Regions from separate parts of the Sphingomonas sp. NIBR02145 genome, predicted to be linked through region 1. Evidence: riboswitches for the same ligand, from Rfam matches in the RefSeq annotation. Region 1 holds a riboswitch; the other holds the start of a gene.
The links. Region 1 has a riboswitch for cobalamin ahead of O3305_RS18270 (TonB-dependent receptor plug domain-containing protein). Riboswitches for the same ligand answer to the same signal wherever they lie in the genome.

Region 1 (3,407 bases):
TGCCGTCCCAGAAGCTCTGGTCGACGCCGACTTCCCAGCCCTCGGACTTCTCCGGCTTCAGGTCCGGATTGCCGATATAGGTGCCGCTCGAATAGCCGTAGAGTTCGTAATAGCCGGGGTTCTTCACGCCGGTGCCGTAAGCGGCGTGGACGCGCGTCTCGGTCGGCAGGCGATAGCCGGCCTGGACGCGCCAGGTGGTAGTGTCGGCGAAGCGGTTATTGTCGTCGTAGCGGATCGAGGCGCCGCCGGTGAAGCCGCCCGCGGTCAGCTCATACTGGCCGACCAGGCCGAGATTGTCGGTGTCGCGGCGGCCGCGGAACGCGTCATAGGGCGAGCCGGTCGACGGCGCGATGTTCTGGAACTGCTCGCGCTCCCAATCGACCGCACCGGTCAGCCGGTGGCTGATCGCGTCGGTGCCGAAGCGGAAGCTCGACACGAAGGATCCCTTGTAGCGCTGGCCCTTGTCGCCATAGTTGAAGCCGAAGGCGTTGTAGCCCTTGCGCGTGGTGTCCGAGAACTGACCGGAGAGCGTGTTGGTCCAGCGCCCGTCGAGCGCGGTCAGCTCGGCGCTGAGCAGGCCGTAAAGCGCTTCGTTGGTGAAATAGGTGCCGGGGCTGTCGATCGTGTAGCCGAAGCTCGGGCTCGCCGGATTGGCATCGGCATCGTTGGTCTCGGCATCGGTATAGCTGTAGCGCAGCACGCCGCTCAGCTTGAAGTTCTCGGCTGGAGTCCAGTTCAGCTTGGTGGTCGCGCCGACATTGTCGGAGCCGATGTCGCGGCTGCCGCCGCGCGCGGTGGGATAGCCTCTGGTGTGGTACCAGCTGCCCGACACCGCATAGTCGAAGTCGCCCGAGGCGCCGGCGGCGCGGGTCGCGGTGCTGATCGTGCCGAACGAGCCGCCTTCGATGCGCGCGCTGTAGCCCGGCGCCTCGCGACCCGAGAGCGTGATGTAGTTGATTACGCCGCCGATCGCGTCCGATCCGTAGAGCGAGCTCTGCTGGCCGCGCAGCACTTCGACGCGCGCCGCCGGATCGGCGATCAGCGTGCCCAGGTCATATTCGCCATAATAGGGATCGGCCGCCTCGATCCCGTCGATCAGGACGAGGACGTGGTTGCTCTCCGAGCCGCGGATGCGGATCTGGGTCTGGCCGCCGATCGCGCCGATCCGGCTGACCGAGACGCCGGGCACGTCGCGCAGCACGTCGGAGACGATGCGGGTCTGGCGCTGGTCGAGCTGCTGCGCGGTGATCACCGTGGCGGAGGCGGGCAGGTCCTTGAGTTCGGTGCCTTCGCCCGAGCGCGAGGCGGTGACGACAATCGTGTCCTGCGGGTCGCTGGCCTGGTCCGCGTCTTGGGCGAAGGCCGGCGTGGCGGCGGCGATCGCGAGCAGCGAGACGAAACTGGTCTTCAACATGGGTAGTCCCCCCGGCGCCCGTGCAACGAGGGCGGGGGCCTGCCGCGAACGGCCGGTGCGAGACGCGAGGCGGGCGCTTGTTCGCCGTCGCGCACGTACCGAAGCGGCCCCTGCCGCTTGGTTCGTCGCTCAGACGGAGAGATACCGTGCCCTGGCCATCCCCTGGACCAAAGCAAGAGCGACCGTTGCGCCGGCAGGTCTCCTGGCTCGCGGGTCAGGGCGTGATGCACGGCCTTCCCGGACCGATGGTCCAGTGGCTGCTCCCTCGATTGGGGAGCCAGTGCATCGCGCTCGCCGCTTACAGTTGCAGGGACAGCCGCGGAATTGGACGGAAGGCCCGTCCGCACCGCATTCCCGTTTAAGCCCCTTTCGGGGCACCGGCGCGATCTTGTCGTGGAGGGCGTGTGCCCTCCACGGCGCGGCGCATAGGGCAAATGGAACGCCGCGCCAAGCCGCTCAGCACTCCGGATCGGTGCAGCGGGTGACGATCGTGCCGTCCGCCGTCTTCGCTGGAGCCTCGGGAATGAGGACCGTCTTCGGCTTCGGCGTCTCGGTGGCGACGGGCAGCGGAGTGAGGATGGGCGCCGGGCTCGGCGCGGCGTCGGGCGTCGGCGAAACGATCACGGTGCCGCTCTTTGCCGGCGCATCGGCGGTGCGTGCGAGGAACAGCATCAGGCCGGCTATGCCCGCCAGCGGCAGCAGCCAGAGCAAGTGTTTGCGGATCAAGGGCGATCTCCATGCGGAAGCGCTCCGGCGGCGGGACCCGCCGCCGGAGCGTTCGTTCGGTCAGGGCAGGGTGTTGCCGATGCTGATGACGTGGAGCCGCCCGCGATTGGCGTCGATCTCGGTCGGTGCCGCGGCGTAGATCACGTCCTCGGTCGTCGACTTGAGAATGCCCGAGATGCGGGTCACCGCGCTCTGGGCTGGTGCGACCTGGCGTACCGCCCAGGTCGGGCTTTCCGCTGCCATCAGGCCGCTGCCCAGCACGGTGAAATAGACCCGGGCCCGGGTGCCGTTGTGCGTGGTCTCGACGGCGGCGGGCACGTCGTTGTTGGCCGTATAGATCTTCACCCGGTCGACCCAGGCGCCGTTCCAGCGCACGCGGTAGACATCGAAGTTGTACGCGTTGGTGCCGCCGGCGGTGCGATAGCGATAGGCTATGCTCGGCCGGGCATATTGATCGACGGTGAGCCCTGCCGCCTGGATGCCGACGCCGTCGTTCGAGTTGTTCCACACCTCGCCGGTGCCCAGCCCCTGGAACAGGACATTGGCGGTGGTGCGCGTGGCCGGGGCACTGAGCGCGACGCCGTTCGCGGTGCGGAATACGCCGGCGGCGACATCGTACTTCAGGTAGGAGCCGTAGTGGCGCAGCGAGCGCGGCGTGCCATAGGCCCATTCGAAGGCGATATGGACGTTGCCCGCATCGTCGATCTTCAGGTCGTCGGGATAGACGTAGTTGGTGTTCTCGCGCGCGAAGATGCCGATCTTCGACCAGCTGTTCGCGGCATTGTCCCAGCGATAGAGCTCGCCCTGGCCGGCATTGTTGTAATGGTTGCGGATGATCAGGAAGATGTCGCCATTGGGCGCATCCTCGGCGATTGGATAGGTTGCGCCGACAGTGCCCGGCATGTCGCCGATGCGGCGCAGCATTCCGGTGGGATCATTGGGTGCGCTCGATCGGAAATAGCGCCAGTCGTCGACATGATGATCGGTCCAGACATGGATATAGCCGTCTCCGTCCACCGCGATCGTCGGCTGGTCATGCCCGACATCGTCGGCATGGCTCCAGACATTGCCGTTCTCGTCCTTGAGATAGTCGATCGTCCAGGCGTCGGTGCCGGTCTTCACACCGATCTTGATCTTGTGCGTGCCGGCGGTATCGCCCGGCGCGTTGAACGCGACATAGGTGGTGTTGCCCTTCACCACCATCGGCCGCCACCAGGCGGCGGCATTGGAGGAATCGGTCTCGGCCGGTACCGTGTCCACGACCACC
Region 2 (3,407 bases), 1.4 Mb from region 1:
ATCTGCGTCGCGTCAGCCACGCCCGCCGCGGTCAGGCGGAAGGCATCGACCGCCCAGTCGAGATAGGCATCCCAGTCGCGCCGGCGCAGCGGCATGCCCTCGCGCAGCGCCGCTTCGTCGATCTGGATCGCCTTGCAGCCAGCCGCTTCCAGGTCGAGCACTTCGTCGCGGATCGCCAGCGCGATCTGCTGGCACGATGCCGAACGCGGCTGGTCGTCGCGCACGAAGCTCCAGTTGAGGATCGTCACCGGACCGGTGAGCATGCCCTTCACCGGCTTGTCCGTCAGCGACTGCGCATAGCGCCACCATTCCACCGTCATCGGCTGGGGCCGCGAGACATCGCCATAGAGGATCGGCGGCCGCACGCAGCGCGAGCCATAGGACTGGACCCAGCCATTTACCGTGAAGGCGAAGCCGGCGAGCTGCTCGCCGAAATACTGGACCATGTCGTTCCGCTCGAACTCGCCGTGGACCAGCATGTCGAGCCCGGCTTCCTCCTGCCAGCGGATCGTCCGCTCGGTCTCCTCGCGCAGGAACCGCTCATACGCCGCGCTGTCGAGATTGCCGCGGTTGTGCTCGGCGCGGGCGTGGCGCACTTCGGCGGTCTGCGGGAAGGAGCCGATCGTGGTGGTCGGGAAGGGCGGCAGGTCGAGCACTTCCGCCTGCACCACGGCGCGCGCGGCATAGGGCGAGGTCCGCTCGCGCATCGCCGCGCTCACCGCCGCCATCCGCGCCGCGACCTTCGGATCGTGGATGCGCGGCGAGACCTTGCGCGCCGCAGCCGCCGCACCCGATGCGGTGAGCTTCGCGGCCACCCAGTCGCGCCCGCCATTGAGCGCATCCTTGAGCGTCGCCAGCTCGTCGATCTTCTGCACGGCAAAGGCGAGCCACTGCTTCACTTCGTCATCGAGCTTCGGCTCCAGCGCCAGGTCCACCGGCACATGAAGCAGCGAGCAGGACGGCGCGATCACCAGGTCGCGCGTCGCCGCGATCGGCTCCAGCCGGTCGAGCAGCCTTTCCAGGTCGGCGCGCCAGATGTTGCGCCCGTCGATCACGCCGAGCGAGAGCAGCAGCCCCTTGGGCGCGGCGACCAGTATCTTGTCGAGCTGGTCCGGCGCGCGGACGAGATCCAGGTGCAGCCCGGCCACCGGCAGGTTCACCGCCAGCGTCAGATTATCCTCCAGCGCGCCGAAATAGGTGGCGAGCATGATCTTCAGGCCCAGACGCGGCAGCTTGGCATAAGCGCGGGTGATCGCGGCGCGCTGCCGCTCGTTGAGGTCGGTGGCAAGGATCGGCTCGTCGATCTGCACCCATTCGGCACCGGCATGCTGAAGCTGGGTCAGCACCGCCGAATAAAGGCCGAGCACTTCGTCGAGATAGTCGAAAGGATCGACGTCGCGGCCCTTGGCCAGGCTCAGCCAGGTGACCGGCCCGAGCAGCACCGGCCGCGTCTCGTAGCCGAGCGCCCTGGCCTCGCGATATTCGTCGACGATTTTGGCGGAGGAGAGGGCGAGCTTCTGCCCGGCGACCAGCTCGGGCACCATGTAATGATAATTGGTGTCGAACCATTTGGTCATTTCCTGCGCAGTGTGGCCATGGCCATGCGTGCAGCCGCCAGTCTCCCCGGTCGTGCCGCGCGCCATCGCGAAATAGGTGCCGAGGTCGGCGGTGCCGGCGGCGACGCCGTAGCGCTCCGGGATCGCGCCCAGCATCAGGCTGGTGTCGAGCACATGATCGTAGAAGGAGAAGTCGTTCGACGGCAGCCAGTCGACTCCGATCGCGGCCTGGCGGGCCCAGGCGGCGGCGCGCAGCCCTGCGGCGGAATCTAGCAGTTCGGCTTCGGTGGACTTGCCGCTCCAGAATTTCTCCAGAGCGAATTTCAGCTCGCGCCGCGGACCGATCCGCGGAAAGCCGAGCGTGGCAACAGTGACGGTCATGGTCTTCATACCCCGATGAAGGGCGGGGGAGACCGGCACGGACACGCACACGCGCCGCGAACGGACGGAAGGCCCGGCCGCGGCAAGCAGGCGGCCAGACCGGGCACCCCGCCGGTGGACGTTATCGCGTCAAAGGCAGGTCTCCTGGCTCACGGGTCAGCGCGGACGATCCGTCTTCCCAGGGTTGCCCCCAGTGACATGCTGGACCGCCGCTCGCCGCTTACAGTTGCGGGGGCAGCGCCGGAATCGCACCGGCTTCCCGTCTTAGCTTCCGCCCGGATTTGGCCCGGCGGAAGAACCTCGACCGCTTAAGCATCCGCCTGTCGGGATGGTTCGTCAAGGGTGATATAAAGAATTCTTTATATGATGGTTTCGGGAGAGCCTCTATTCCGTCATGCTGAACTTGTTTCAGCATCCAACTCTACCCCAGCGATACCGCTCGAGGCGCGTTGGACCCTGAAACAAGTTCAGGGTGACGGAGGATTGGAAGCGGAAATCACCGCTTCCCAGCCAGTTCCCGCCCAAGCCGGTCCACCCGCAGCCACCGCCCGCCGGTGTACCAGTGATGCTCGCCGTCCCCGGTCAGCGTGCATCCGATGCAAACTTCGGCGACACCCTTCTCGAACGGCATCGCCCCGTCGTATCGCCGCGCGATCACCAGGTGCAGCGCGCGGTCGATATAGCCGATCTTGCCGTTCCATTCGGAACGTGCACGCCCGTCGACGAAGGGATCGGCGCCATTGTCCATCGCCATCACCGGCGCGCTGCGACCGTCGCGGGCGACATAATGGAAGCTCTTGCCGACATGGACGGTAGCCAGTCCGTCCCGGTCATGGTCGAGCTTCATCCGATGCGCCGGCGCCAGCCGGATCGTGCCGTCGGCGTCCTGCGCCGCGCAGTCCGGGAAGGTGTCGAGCTCGCCGCCGCGCGGGGCGTAGAAGCAGGGGAGGGGGTAGCGCTGCTGAGCCGGTTCGGAGGGTGCCGCGAGCGTCACGAGCGGAAGGAACAGCCAGTGCATGAGGCGAGGCTATCATGGCGCTGTGCCTCGCACAAAGACCGGCTCGCCGTGACATATAAAGATATCTTTATATCGGGATTGCGCGGCCAGGGCGAAGCCTGTAGGGCGCCCGCATCCGCCGCCGGTGATTCCCGGCGCGTAACCGATTCACATCTGGAGACAGCTCGTGGCTACCGTGCTCGACAAGGACTATGTCATCAAGGACCTCTCGCTTGCCGCCTTTGGCCGCAAGGAAATCGAGATCGCCGAGACCGAAATGCCGGGCCTGATGGCGCTCCGCGCCGAGTTCGGTGCTTCGAAGCCGCTCAAGGGCGCGCGCATCACCGGCTCGCTGCATATGACGATTCAGACCGCCGTGCTGATCGAGACCCTCAAGGAACTCGGCGCCGAGCTGCGCTGGGCGACCTGCAACATCTACTCGACCCAGGACCATGCCGCGGCCGCCATCGCCG

Region 2: another riboswitch for cobalamin. It lies ahead of metE (5-methyltetrahydropteroyltriglutamate--homocysteine S-methyltransferase); the one in region 1 lies ahead of O3305_RS18270 (TonB-dependent receptor plug domain-containing protein).

What each region holds. Positions count from the first base shown of each region.
Region 1 covers NZ_CP114791.1:4,025,081-4,028,487, forward strand. The annotation lists gene O3305_RS18270 (TonB-dependent receptor plug domain-containing protein) at 1-1,414, opposite strand, end outside; cobalamin riboswitch at 1,590-1,811, opposite strand; gene O3305_RS18275 (hypothetical protein) at 1,871-2,140, opposite strand; gene O3305_RS18280 (BNR-4 repeat-containing protein) at 2,201-3,407, opposite strand, start outside.
Region 2 covers NZ_CP114791.1:425,406-428,812, forward strand. The annotation lists gene metE (5-methyltetrahydropteroyltriglutamate--homocysteine S-methyltransferase) at 1-1,937, opposite strand, end outside; cobalamin riboswitch at 2,055-2,255, opposite strand; gene O3305_RS02095 (WG repeat-containing protein) at 2,434-2,955, opposite strand; gene ahcY (adenosylhomocysteinase) at 3,122-3,407, shown strand, end outside.